2 regions of the Lysinibacillus sp. NPDC056232 genome follow, and region 2 is predicted to be linked to the other one. Evidence: riboswitches for the same ligand, from Rfam matches in the RefSeq annotation. Region 2 holds a riboswitch; the other holds the start of a gene.
The links. Region 2 has a riboswitch for glycine ahead of gcvT (glycine cleavage system aminomethyltransferase GcvT). Riboswitches for the same ligand answer to the same signal wherever they lie in the genome.
Positions count from the first base shown of each region.

Region 1: linked by a shared signal. The riboswitch ahead of ACFCYJ_RS11260 (amino acid permease) and the one ahead of gcvT (glycine cleavage system aminomethyltransferase GcvT) in region 2 are both predicted to bind glycine.

Region 1 is NZ_JBHJTF010000012.1:30,922-38,090, forward strand. It holds gene ACFCYJ_RS11240 (Ig-like domain-containing protein) at 1-950, opposite strand, end outside; gene ACFCYJ_RS11245 (hypothetical protein) at 1,094-1,606, opposite strand; partial or broken gene ACFCYJ_RS11250 (zinc-binding metallopeptidase family protein) at 1,702-2,244, shown strand; gene ACFCYJ_RS11255 (glutaminase) at 2,516-3,487, shown strand; gene ACFCYJ_RS11260 (amino acid permease) at 3,680-5,032, opposite strand; glycine riboswitch at 5,195-5,271, opposite strand; gene ACFCYJ_RS11265 (rhodanese-like domain-containing protein) at 5,832-6,215, opposite strand; gene ACFCYJ_RS11270 (lipoate--protein ligase family protein) at 6,780-7,169, shown strand, end outside.
Region 2 is NZ_JBHJTF010000028.1:50,633-57,801, reverse strand. It holds gene ACFCYJ_RS18980 (hypothetical protein) at 1-159, shown strand, start outside; gene comGF (competence type IV pilus minor pilin ComGF) at 152-577, shown strand; gene ACFCYJ_RS18970 (hypothetical protein) at 555-755, shown strand; gene ACFCYJ_RS18965 (shikimate kinase) at 775-1,290, shown strand; glycine riboswitch at 1,435-1,527, shown strand; gene gcvT (glycine cleavage system aminomethyltransferase GcvT) at 1,803-2,906, shown strand; gene gcvPA (aminomethyl-transferring glycine dehydrogenase subunit GcvPA) at 2,932-4,278, shown strand; gene gcvPB (aminomethyl-transferring glycine dehydrogenase subunit GcvPB) at 4,271-5,734, shown strand; gene ACFCYJ_RS18945 (hypothetical protein) at 5,799-6,026, shown strand; gene ACFCYJ_RS18940 (hypothetical protein) at 6,023-6,211, shown strand; gene ACFCYJ_RS18935 (hypothetical protein) at 6,311-6,595, shown strand; gene ACFCYJ_RS18930 (serine/threonine-protein kinase) at 6,744-7,169, shown strand, end outside.

The sequences.
Region 1 (7,169 bases), on a different contig from region 2:
GTTGATGTACCTTGTGCACTTTCAAACCATTTCAAATAGTTATTTATAACTATATTAGTAACGTCATATTCTTTTGTAATACCGTTTACTAATGTGATACTTAAAATCGCATTTGACAATTCATTGTTTGGTTTCTTAACAATTACTGTACTAGTGGCTGTAATATCAGTACCTTCAATCTTCGCAGTAATAATTGCTTCACCTTCGTGAAGGGCCGTAACATTACCATCCTGATCTACAGTAGCAATTGATTCATCACTTGATGACCAGATTACTTTTGCAGTATCAGGTGTAACTGTAGCTATTAACTTATCTTGGCTACTTTCTAGAAGTTCTAGTGCATTCCTATCTAAAGTTATAGATTCAGTAGAATCTATGTTAATTAACTCTCCATCTATATCAATAGCGTCTAATATTAAATACTTAGTAGTTTTATTTTTAATAACTACTTCATGTATTTTATCTTCTAGACCAACTTCTTCATAGATTAAAGTTTGTCTTTGTTGTTTATTGCTGTAAGCAGAATAAGTTTCGATGATTTTCCCATCTATTATAACTTCTATATTTGAAGAAGAAGTATTCCATGCTGGAGAGATAATTCTTAATTTCGTTCCTTTAAAGTTAAAGGTAAAGTAGGAATCAATAGCAGCTTGAGTATTATAAGTAGTAAAATGCTGGGTTTTATTATAATCACTATGTCCAGAAACTATATCCCACGATCCAATATATTTAATGATTGGATTACTATCATCATATCTTTTCCATCCTTTTTCAGGTTTAAGTAACTGATCTCCTATTTTCGCACTATTCTCAGGAGTGTTATTTAAATTAGATACTCCTTCTTCATAGTCAACTCCTTCTGCTGCCGATGCACTTCCGATACTAAAGCTAACTAGTACTAACAGCATTAACGCTAAATAAATAAAACTTTTTTTAAACATATTAACCATTATGTATCCTCCTTAAAATTGTAAAAGGTCATTTCTTTAATTAACCTCCAAAGATAACTTTAACTACTTAGGGACTTTTTTACTATAATAAAAATCGATTATTTTTGATAATAAAAAAGCCACCCGTATGGGTAGCTAAATTATTACTTCAACCTTTCTGTTATAACTGCTACAGGGAAATAATACATACCGATTTCATTTGATTCTTTTTCAGATATATCCATAGATACTGTTCCAACACCAACATATTCAATCGTTAATGTGTTCCAGCCTTCTTCATTTAGCAACGCATCAGACACTTGACTATACTTAGACACTGCGATGTCTTTTGGTGGTAAATTGAATTTATTTGGCGCTAAGTCTATTACTGCTTTAATCTCACCATTTTCAATGGTTAAACTAATTAATTTGTCATTCTCACCCATACCATCATACTCGACTATTTCTTTTACTTCATTTACCGTAATTTCTTTTTCAGATTTGTCTTCAGTATCCTCTTTCGCTTTCAGTTCAGCTAGAGCTTTTTCCTCAGCATCTTTTTGTTCGCTAGATTTAGGGTACTCAATAGATTTATTTTCAGGAATAGGCTTTTCAGCTTCTCCACATGCAGCAAGTAGTAATGCTGACATAGCTCCTATGTAGAATAATTTTTTCATTTCAAAATCCTCCCTTACATTTCCAATTACTATTCTAGGAAATTTGGAGGGAAAAGTACATATAAAAAACAGATAACCTAATAAGAAATTATGCAGCTACTTTTAAGTTTACGGGAAAAAGTGCACATGCAGCAGCAGCACCACATTTGGGACGGAGTGCATTAGATACAGTTGAGCTCATGAATGTTGGGGTAGATGAACAGCATGCCCAAGCTATTTTTAATACATTTACTCCGGAAATTCAGGTATCATCGTTAATGGGTCTAAAAAAAGAAGATGTTGTTCAGCTACAAGGTAAAGTTATTGCGAACCAAATCCCAAGTGTCCTACCTGAATTTATAATGGATGGATCAACGGACGTTGGGGATGTGAACTGGAATGTCCCAACTGTTCAATGTACAACTGTATGTATGGCACTAGGTACACCACTTCATACTTGGCAAGTTGTATCACAGGGTGTTATGCCAATAGCGCATAAGGGGATGTTACAAGCAGCGAAAATAATGGCTTGCACGGCTGTGAATCTAATCGATAATCCAGCACTTATTGAAGAAGCTAAAAAAGAATGGGAAGAACGTCTAGATGGGGAGACTTATGTTTCGCTAATTCCAGAAGGTACTAAGCCTCCAAAACTTTAACTTCTTTCAGCAAATGAAAGTAAAGTCAGCTTCAGAAGTCTCCCACCTCTATAGGTGTGAGATGAAAATGCCTGAGTGACCAACATCGTGTTGGCCTAAAGCCTCCGGACGCAATTATGCCGAGGCATAATTGATAAAAATATACCAAATAGAGTCTTTGTAGGGTAAACTATGGAGGCTCTGTTTTTGCCTATTATTCATTTTTTTTAGTAAAGTGTACTTAAAGACGAGCTATGGCGTAAGATGCCATTTTTTGAAAGGAGATTACAAAATGCCGACAGAACATAACAATCATAATAATAATCAACTTGCGGCAGAATGGGTGGAACAGTTTCGTCCTTTTGCTAAAGAGGGACAATGCGCAAGTTATATTCCTGCTTTAGCTGAAAAAGATCCAAATCAATTAGCAATTTCGATTATCGGTACTAATAATGACGAAATGAAAGCCGGAGATACAACGGAACTATTTACTCTGCAAAGTGTTTCAAAGGTCGTTACATTTATTTTAGCGTGTATGGATCGGGGGTTACCCTATGTTTTAGAGCGAGTAGATGTTGAACCTACAGGTGATACCTTTAATTCCATCATTCGTCTTGAAAGCCATCAGCCTGGAAAACCTTTTAATCCAATGATTAATGCAGGAGCTATTACAGTATCGTCTATGCTTTCCGGAAATTCACCGCAAGAGAAGGTGTCAAAAATCCTTTCTTTTTTAGAACAAATGGTTGGTAAGAAATTAAAGGTTAATGATGAGGTTTATCAATCTGAGTGGCAAACTGCAAATCGAAATCGTTCATTAGCCTATTATTTAATGGATTCTGGCTTTTTAGACTGTTCTGTAGAGGAGGCATTGGAGGTTTACTTGAAACAATGTGCAATTGAAGTAAATGTTTCGGATTTAGCGATGATTGGTTTAGTAATCGCCAATGATGGTTATCATCCTCTAACAAAAACACAGCTTTTTCCTAAGCAAGTAGCAAAATTAGCAAAGGCATTGATGGTTACTTGCGGTATGTATAATGCTTCTGGTAAATTTGCTGCATTTATCGGGTTACCCGCTAAAAGTGGCGTTTCCGGAGCGATTTTGGTGGCTGTGCCAAGTCATGCAGGCTTAGACTCACCTTTTCCTGTAGGATGCGGTATTGGCATATACGGACCAGCAATTGATGACATCGGGAATAGCGTAGCCGGAGTGAATTTACTTAAGTATATCGCTACCGAGTGGAATATGAATATTTTTTAACTTCATTCAGCGGGTGTGGCGGATGTCACGGATTCAATCAAATGAAAGATGACTTCAGTAAATGGAGTCATCTTTTTTACTTTTTTCAGCGGATTTCTATACATCCGCCAAGGATTATACCGTTCATTTGCTATAAAAAAGCCCTGAATAGCTTCACTTTGCTTAAAGTGTCACTATCCAGGGCGATACAACTTAGCGTATTGCTTTCTTTCTTTTCATCTTATAAATAATCAGCAGCAAAATAAACCAAATTGGTGTCAATAGTAATGCGGTACGTGTTGCCTCTGAAATGAACATTACTACTAATAAAAATGCAAAGAAGACAAGTACTAAATAGTTCACGAACGGAGTGAAAGGTGCCTTGAAAATTGATGCTTCATGAAGTGCACGATTTTTACGTTTATAGATGATATGAGAGATTAATATAATACTCCACACCCAGATAAAGCAAATGGCACTAATTGTTGTAACAACACTAAAGGCGTTTTCAGGCATTAATTTACTTAGTAATGCACCAACGGATACAACAATTGCAGACACAACAAGTGCGTTACTTGGTACACTGTTTTTATTGAGCTTTGCAAACGTTGGTGAAGCTTGTTTGTTGTTTCCAAGATTAAAAAGCATGCGGCTTGTAGAAAATAAACCACTATTACCAGCTGAAGCTGCAGATGTTAGAACGACAAAATTAATAATACCCGCAGCAATTGGAATACCAGCTAGTGTAAATACTTGTACAAATGGACTACTAGAGGCAGACATTTCATTCCAAGGATTAATGCATAAAATAACAAATAATGCCCCTACGTAGAATAATAAAATGCGTAATGGAATTTTGTTAATGGCAGAAGGAATATTTTTTTTAGGATTGGCTGTTTCCGCAGCAGAAACCCCTACTAACTCGACACCAACAAAAGCGAAAACAACCATTTGGAATGCCATTAGGAATCCGTGAAGGCCATTCGGGAATAACCCGCCATGTGCCCAAAGATTTTCAACAGAAACTGTGCCAGAGCTTGTTTGAAAACCTGTAAATAACATGAATAGTCCAATCACAATCAGTGCCACAATTGTTATGACTTTTATAAGTGCAAACCAAAATTCTAGTTCGCCAAATAGTTTTACAGTTAATAAATTCAACATTAATAACAGTACTAAACAGCCAATTGCAGGCACCCATTGTGGTATATCAAACCAATATTGTACATAAACGCCGACAGCAATAATATCTGCCATAGCGGTCATAATCCAGCAGAACCAGTATGTCCAGCCGGTGATGTAACCTGCCCAAGGTCCTATGTATTCGGATGCAAAATCAGTAAATGATGTATAGCCAGCATTTGATAATAACAGTTCGCCTAACGCCCGCATGACGAAAAATAAGGCGGTTCCGACAATTAGATAGGCAAAGATGATGGAAGGTCCAGCTAAAGCAATGGCTTTACCGGAGCCTAAAAATAAACCTGTACCGATTGTTCCGCCAATGGCAATGAGCTGCACATGGCGATTTTTTAAATCACGTTTTAATTGTTGTTGTTGTTCCACGTTGCTCCCCCTCAAAGATACGTAAAAACTATGACTGGAAATAAAAAAGAGACTAGTAGTGACACTAGTCCCGTAAACGACAGAATAACAAATACCGATTGCGAATGTTGTATGCAAAAAAAGAAAACATTCGTGTGGTATAGCTTTCATGATGAAAGTTGATATTACTCCTCTGTCCTTTTGCCTGAGATAGTGAACCCTTCGGCGACGCAAAATGCGCTCTCTCCAGAACTGCTCCTGCTATAGTTTTATCCATAGCATTCATAGCTTGTATTGTATGTCTTAATGACATTGTTTTAAGATATTATACATCCTATCAGTGCTACCATAATTATTCAAGGATAAATTTCAGTCAGTATCGAAAAAAAAGAAGATTGGAGTTCGTCTAGGTAAAAACTTTACGAAAAATAGTATTTTTAGACATACGTTAAAATATGGATAATATTTAATGTTTGGTATAAAGGGGTAAAAGAGGCGAGGAACGAGTGAGGGATACGGTTAGAATTTTGGTAATGGAAAGTGAATGTGGTGTGGGCAGTATATTGCCTCTCGTTCTACTTTTTTCTGTCCCATGTATGATCAAGAACTTGGAGAGCAAGAAATAAGTTGTCAGACGTTAAACAATAAATATAATATAGTAGAAACTCAGAATTTTTTGCAAAAAAGAAACCATCTCATAGTCATTTGAGATGGTTTCTCTTTGTGTTAAACAAAGTGAAGTAGAGATATATTAATTTACTTAGTTTCCGTGAGTAAATTTATATATAGTAGTCACTAATGCCTTAACGATTTTTTACTATTATTTTTTTGTCTTTATTTTACCTGTCCAAGTACGGAAGCCACCTTGAAGTTGGTAAATTTGGTTGTAGCCACGTTTTTTAAGAAATAAAGCAGCACGTGAGCTACGGCCTGTATTTTGACAGTATAAATATACTGGTAAATCTGGGCGAATTTCTTTGTGACGTTGACGTAGAGTTGTTGAAGGAACATTTCGTGCGCCTAGAATGTGGCCTGCATCAAATTCTTTTTGCTCACGTACATCGATAAGCTGTGCTTTACGATAGCCTTCAATAAATTGTTCTTGTGTTAGGTTTGTTACGGCCTTTTTTAGTCGTAGGGCATTGATGCCGATATATGCAATTACGACTACTAAAATTACACCGATTGTGATAAGTATGTTCAACAAAATTTCTTACCCCTTTCTATCTTCTTTATTATTATAAAAGATGCGCTAGCGATAGTCCAATGAGTTTGATAAAATTAATTAGATTGTGGCTAGAATTAATCTATCTTTATTTATGGATGTTATTAGTGAAAGGTCACAGAATCATTCCACTACATTCATAGACTTGGGTGGATGATTACTTCAATAAAGAATAGAACTAAACGCAGAGTGTCAAAATTTTGAGAAGTATTGTTTTTTGCTCATCATCTAGAGAAGGATGACATTTGTTAAAACGTATGCCATATATAGGTTGATTGGAGTGAAGGCAGGGCGACTCCTTGGGGATCAGCGATAGAGGAACGAAGGGTAAAAGCATCACATCCTGTGATAACGCCTTCGTGACCAACCTCATGTCGCTGTCGCTACGTTAGCACTACCCTTTCGCACAAAAAACATCTGTTGGCCCGACGCCCCCAGGAAAGCGCCCAGCCGGAACGGAAATCAACCCCACGTTATGGTGATGAGACTTATTTTTGTACACGTTAGCTAATGTTCAATTAAATATTTGTAGGAGATGAAAATATGACAACTTGGTATTTTCTAAATTCAGGGAAATGTAGCCCTTCTTTTAATATGGCTTTAGATGAGGCATTACTTGATTGGCATAGTGAAGGTTTAATTCCACCAGTCATTCGTTTTTATGAGTGGGAGCCAGCAACACTTTCGATTGGCTATTTTCAGCAGGCGAAAAGAGATATTAATTTCGAGGCTGTGCAAGAACAAGGTTTAGGCTTTGTTCGTCGACCAACAGGTGGTAGAGCCGTTTTACATGAACATGAGTTGACATATAGCGTCATTGTTTCAGAAAGCTATCCAGATATGCCTGAATCAGTGACAGAGGCATATAGAGTGTTAAGTGAAGGGATATTGCAAGGTTTTCATAATCTAGGTATGGATGCTTATTTTAGTGTG
Region 2 (7,169 bases):
AAGCAATATCGCTATCTACAGCAAACGGAAGGCACTAAAACAATTGAAAATATAGAATTTCAGTGGTCTTTGAATGGACAAGGGATATGCGTAAGCTTTCAAAATACCCGAGAATTACGTAAAAAATGTATACAACTGACAGGTGAAGTCGATGAATGAGCGAGGCTATACATTATTAGAAGCGTTATTTCAATTAGTTGTTTTTGTGTTTATTGCCCATCTTGTTGTGTTCATCATGCTTTGGTTTGCAGAAATGAAAATAACGGTGTTATCTGATGAGCAATCAAAGTGGGAGCTTTTTGTTTATGATTTGAATATGTATGTAAATGATGTTTCATCATTTACGATTCGGAAAGATCAAAAGAGAATAACCTTCCAGGCAGCAGATACCATTCATCATATTGATTGTTATAGCAATATTATTCGTGATCAAGTAAATGGTGGTCATGTACCAATGCTAATTGGTATTAATAAATGCCAGTTCCAATATGAAAAAGATATGTTAACAGTAGCTGTTGAACTTCCAAGTGGTATCAAAAAGGAGCGAACTTTCTATGTTCCAGTTATTGAAAAATGACAGAGGGGCTATTTTTTTAATCGCAATTGCATTATTATTTTTTGTAACTACTTTTGTTCTTACGTATTGTACGTCTTATGAGATTCAGTTTCGAACATACGATGGCCTAGAAAAGCTGAATGTTCGAGCTACGGTAAATTTATTAGGACAAATTTTGTCAGACAGTGTAGAATCGTAGTTATAAGAAGGTGATTCGAATGCGAAAAATATATTTAGTGGGCTTTATGGGCTGCGGGAAAAGTGCGTTAGGAAGGCGTTTAAGTTATTTGTTAAAGATGCCATATTATGATATGGATCATGAGATTGTTAGGCAGCAGGGTATGACAATTCCACAGATATTTGAAAAATATGGAGAAGCACGTTTTCGAGAAATAGAAACAGAATTTTTGAAAAATTTCCGAGACGAAGCTTGTATTATTTCAACTGGTGGTGGAGTTGCAATCAATGCTGAAAATCGAAAAATAATGAGGCGCAGTGGACTCGTGTTTTTTTTAGATGCGACATTCGAAGATATTTACAAACGAATACAGCATGATCCGAACAGACCGATTGTACAGAGCTCGACGAAAGAGGAGTTAGAGCAGCTGTATCATTACAGAAGAAAGTTCTATCGTGAAGTAGGACATATTCAAGTGTTAACAGAGGGGAGAACAATCCGCCAAATTCTTGAGTATTTAGCATTCCAAGTTAAAAGGTTAAAAGGCGAACTATGATGCATTGTAGTGATTTAAACGTTCGTGTTTTAATATAAATTAAAAAATGATTGCCTTTTCATTGCAATTAATGTTAGGATATAGACAAATAAGTTACTTAATGTTCATTGAATACTAAATAGTACCAAGTTGAAACTTGGGCGGATGACTGTACGGGGAGAGCACGTGTAGACGTCACCGAAGGAGCAAGTAACAAAAAGTTATGAATCTCTCAGGTAAAAGGACTCGTATAAGACGCAACTCTGGAGAGAGCTGTAGTACAACAGCCACCAAAGGGGAAAGCCGGCTGATTGGCATTGTAGGTATGCGAGCCAGTCTGGTGTAACTTTCAGGTGCAAGGACAGAGAATCCCGAAAAGGGGTTCGTCTGTCTTTTTTAATGTCTAAATGTTTTACCTAATGTTGTTAGTTCCTCTTTTTGATGAACAAACAGGGAAAGCATGACTGTACAAATAAAAAAACAGACGAACTACTATCAGTAAAAATGTAACGAACAATAAGGGGGCAAAAACAATGACGAACGAATTACAACGTACACCTCTATTTGAAGAATATGCAACACATGGCGGAAAAACAATTGACTTCGGTGGATGGGAATTACCAGTGCAATTCTCTTCTATTAAAGAAGAGCATGATGCAGTACGTAATCGTGCTGGCTTATTTGATGTATCACATATGGGGGAGATTTTAGTAACTGGACCTAATTCACTAGAGTTTTTACAAAATCTTTTGACAAATGATATTTCCAAAATTGCAGTAGGTCAAGCGCAATATAATGCAATGTGCTATGAAGATGGTGGTGTTGTCGATGATTTATTAACGTATAAATTAGCAGACAATCATTATTTACTATGCGTGAACGCGTCAAATATTGAAAAAGATTATGAGTGGATGATGGAAAATCAACATCAATATGATGTGACGATCGACAACCAATCAGAGGCTTATGCACAAATTGCCCTTCAAGGTCCATTAGCAGAAGAAGTTCTTCAAACATTAACAGATACTGATTTACAAACGATTAAATATTTCCGTTTCCAAGCAGATGTTGAAGTTGCTGGTCATAAAACGTTAGTATCTCGTAGTGGTTACACCGGAGAAGATGGTTTTGAACTATACGGCTCTCCAGAAGATATTAAAGCATTATGGAGTAAAATCCTAGAGGCTGGAAAAGACAAAGGTGTAGTTCCTGCAGGTTTAGGCTGCCGAGATACACTTCGTTTTGAAGCAGGTCTTCCATTATACGGGCAAGAGCTATCAGCGACAATTTCACCCCTTGAGGCTGGTATTGGTTTTGCTGTGAAGTTAAATAAAGAGGATTTTAATGGTCATGATGCATTAGTGGCACAAAAAGAAAATGGGCTGTCACGTAAAATTGTTGGCATTGAAATGATTGATAAAGGAATTCCTCGTCATGGCTATAAAGTGTTGAAGGATGGTCAGGAAATCGGTGAAGTGACAACAGGTACACAGCTTCCTTCTTCTAAACGTAATGTTGGTCACGCATTAATTGACAGCCAATTCGCAACTATCGGAACTGAATTGGAAATCGAAATCCGTGGTAAGCACTTAAAGGTAGTAACAGTTGAAACACCGTTTTACAAACGTTCAAAATAATATTTGAAAAGAGGGACCTACATTTATGAAACATCGTTATTTACCTATGACGGAGCAAGATAAACAAGAAATGTTAGACGTAATCGGTGTATCCTCAGTTGATGAGTTATTTGGGGATATTCCAGAAAAAGTACGTTTTAAAGGCCTATATGATATTAAAGAAGCGAAATCTGAATCAGCTTTATTAAAAGAATTAACGGCAATGGCTGCGAAAAATAAAGATACAAATGCTAACGTATCGTTTTTAGGTGCAGGCGTATACAACCACTATAAACCGGTTATCGTGGACCATGTTATTTCTCGTTCAGAGTTTTACACAGCGTATACTCCATATCAACCGGAAATTTCACAAGGGGAATTACAAGCAATTTTTGAATTCCAAACGATGATTGCAGAGCTTACAGGTATGGATCTTGCAAACTCTTCTATGTACGATGGAGGAACAGCATTAGCTGAAGCGGGTATGCTTGCAGCTGGCCATACACGTCGTAAGAAAATTTTAGTATCTGAAACTGTTCATCCTGAGTATCGTGATGTCGTTGCTACATATGCATATGGTCAATCCATTGAAATTGTTACTGTTCCACAAAAAGATGGTGTGACAGATGTAGAAGCTTTAAAGGAATTAATGGATGACAATACGGCAGCTGTTATTGCACAATATCCAAACTTCTTTGGTCAAATAGAGGACTTACAAGTAATTGGTGATATTGCGCATGAGGCAAAAAGTTTATTTGTTGTATCTTCAAACCCACTTGCACTAGGAATTTTAACACCACCTGGTGAGCTAGGGGCTGATATTTGTGTAGGGGATGCACAGGTCTTCGGTATTTCTGAAGCATTCGGTGGTCCACACTGTGGTTTCTTTGCAGTAACAACGAAGCTAATGCGTAAAGTTCCTGGTCGTCTTGTTGGTGAAACAGTAGATGGTGAAGGTCGTCGTGGTTATGTTTTAACATTACAAGCACGTGAACAACATATCCGTCGTGATAAAGCAACGTCTAATATTTGTTCGAACCAAGCGCTTCTTGCACTTGCTGCTTCTGTAGCAATGACTGCTCTAGGTAAAGAAGGCGTTCGTGAAATGGCTACGCAAAATATCGCGAAAACTCGCTATGCTAAAAATGCCTTTGAAGCGGCAGGCTTCACAGTAGCATTCCAAGGTGCTCACTTTAACGAAATCGTTGTGAAGACAAATAAATGTGTGAAAGAAATTAATAAAAGCTTAATTGATAAAGGGATCATCGGTGGATATCCTTTAGGTCAAACATATGACTCTCTAAAAAATCACGTGCTAATCGCAGTAACAGAATTACGCACGAAGGAAGAAATTGATGCACTTGTTGCAGAAATGGGGGCTCTTAATGCATAACGAAAATCAATCACTCATTTTTGAAATTTCCAAAGAAGGTCGCGTAGGCTACAACTTAGAAGCACTTGATGTACCTGAGATTGATCTTGCAGATTTACTTCCTGCAAACTTAGTACGCGCTGAGGCAGCGGAATTACCAGAAGTATCTGAGCTTGATATTATGCGTCATTATACAGCACTTTCTCGTCGAAACCATGGTGTAGACTCTGGCTTCTACCCTCTTGGTTCTTGTACGATGAAATATAATCCTAAAATTAACGAGGCTGTTGCACGAATTTCTGGTTTTGCAAATGTTCACCCATTACAGGATGAATCAACAGTTCAAGGTGCGATGGAGCTTCTTTATGATCTACAAACTTCATTAGTTGAAATTACAGGTATGGATGAAGTGACATTACAACCTGCAGCAGGTGCTCATGGTGAATGGACAGCATTAATGATGATTCGTGCCTTCCATGAGGCAAACGGTGAAGGTCATCGTAATAAAGTTATCGTTCCTGACTCTGCTCACGGTACAAACCCAGCATCGGCAACGGTTGCAGGCTTTGAAACTATCACTGTTAAATCAGATGAAAATGGCTTAGTAGATATTGAAGATTTGCGCAAAGTAGTTGGTTCTGATACAGCTGCATTAATGCTAACAAATCCAAATACACTTGGTCTATTTGAAGAAAACATTATCGAAATGGCAGAGCTTATTCACTCTGTTGGCGGTAAAGTATACTATGACGGTGCAAACTTAAACGCAGTTATGAGTAAAGCACGTCCTGGTGATATGGGCTTTGACTGCGTACACTTAAATTTACACAAAACATTTACAGGTCCTCACGGTGGCGGTGGCCCAGGTTCAGGTCCAGTAGGAGTAAAAGCAGATTTAATACCATTCCTTCCAAAACCAGTTTTAGTAAGAACAGAGGAAGGAACATATCACTTCGATTACGAGCGTCCACAATCAATCGGACGTGTTAAACCTTACTATGGTAACTTTGGTATCAACGTACGTGCATACACTTATATCCGTACAATGGGTCCAGATGGCTTAAAAGCAGTAACAGAATACGCTGTACTAAACGCAAACTATATGATGCGTCGCCTAGAGCCATTCTACGATCTACCATATAACCGTCATTGTAAGCATGAATTTGTATTATCAGGTCGTCGTCAAAAGAAACTTGGCGTTCGTACTTTAGACATTGCAAAACGTCTGTTAGACTTTGGCTATCATCCACCAACAACTTACTTCCCATTAAATGTGGAAGAGGCATTAATGATTGAGCCAACAGAAACAGAATCTAAAGAAACATTAGATGCATTCTGCGATGTGATGATTCAAATTGCAAAAGAAACAGAAGAAAACCCATCAATCGTACAAGAAGCACCACATACAACAGTCGTAACTCGTCTAGACGAAACACGTGCTGCTCGTACACCTGTGCTACGTTACCAAAAAGCATAATTAATTGTATAAGGCATCCGATAAGTATTTAGATACTTATTGGACGCTTTTTTTTTATTCTTTTTTGATAGACATTAGCAATGTGACGGAAAGAAAACAGAGCGACGGAAGGAAGAACCGAAGCGACGGAAGGAAAGGTCCAAGCGACGGAAAAAAAGTCGAAAGTGACGGAAGGAAGAGCCAAGGTGACGGAAAGAAGGCAGGGCGACGGAAGGAAGAGCAGAAGCGACGGAAGGAAAGGTCCAAGCGACGGAAAGAAAGTCGAAAGCGACGGAAGGAAGAGCCAAGGTGACGGAAAGAAAACAGAGCGACGGAAGGAAGAACCGAAGCGACGGAAGGAAAGGTCCAAGCGACGGAAAGAAAGTCGAAAGCGACGGAAAGAAGAGCCAAGGTGACGGAAAGAAGGCAGAGCGACGGAAGGAAGAGCAGAAGCGACGGAAGGAAAGTCGAAAGCGACGGAAGGAAGAGCCAAGGTGACGGAAAGAAAACAGAGCGACGGAAGGAAGAACCGAAGCGACGGAAGGAAAGGTCCAATCGACGGAAAGAAAGTCGAAAGCGACGGAAAGAAGAGCCAAGGTGACGGAAAGAAAACAGAGCGACGGAAGGAAGAACCGAAGCGACGGAAGGAAAGGTCCAATCGACGGAAAGAAAGTCGAAAGCGACGGAAAGAAGAGCCAAGGTGACGGAAAGAAGGCAGAGCGACGGAAGGTAAGGTCCAAGCGACGGAAGGAAGAGCAGAAGCGACGGAAAGAAAACAAAATGATGGATAGAACCATCAAAGTGCCAGATAGGACTAGCAAAATGTCAGGAAAAATAAGCAACCCCACCCCACATTGTGCCTATCCCCACCATTCCATGTAGAACTACTATAAGATAACTATTTAATATAAGGGTGTATATTGATATACTTACATTAATTTGTATTTTAGTTAAAACAATTACATATTTCGCGTTGAATATGTAACAGATTGTTCGTAGTTTATGTGTTGAAAGGGATGATAGATCAAAAATGCAAGCGACGACTCAAATTGAATTGAGCTTACCGGCAAACAGTGTGTTGAACGATACATATAAAATAATAGAAGTACTTGCAACTAGTAAGTTGTCCTTTGTTTATATGGCGGAGAATATCAATGATGGAAATCAGCTAATTATTAAGGAGTTCTTTCCCAATGACATTGCTTTGCGGGATTTAGATAATAAAACAGTTATTAATCGTTTGCCTTCAACAAAGCAGAAATTCGAGGATTTAAAAGCTATTTTTCTAAATGAAGCATTAATTTTGCAGCAAATAAATCATCACAATATCGTCAAATATATTGACCATTTTGAGGAAAATGAATCGATTTATATCATTATGGAGTATTATGAAGGAACTTTATTAGATCAATATTTAATAGATTATCCTATTAATAATAGGGACCATTTGTACACA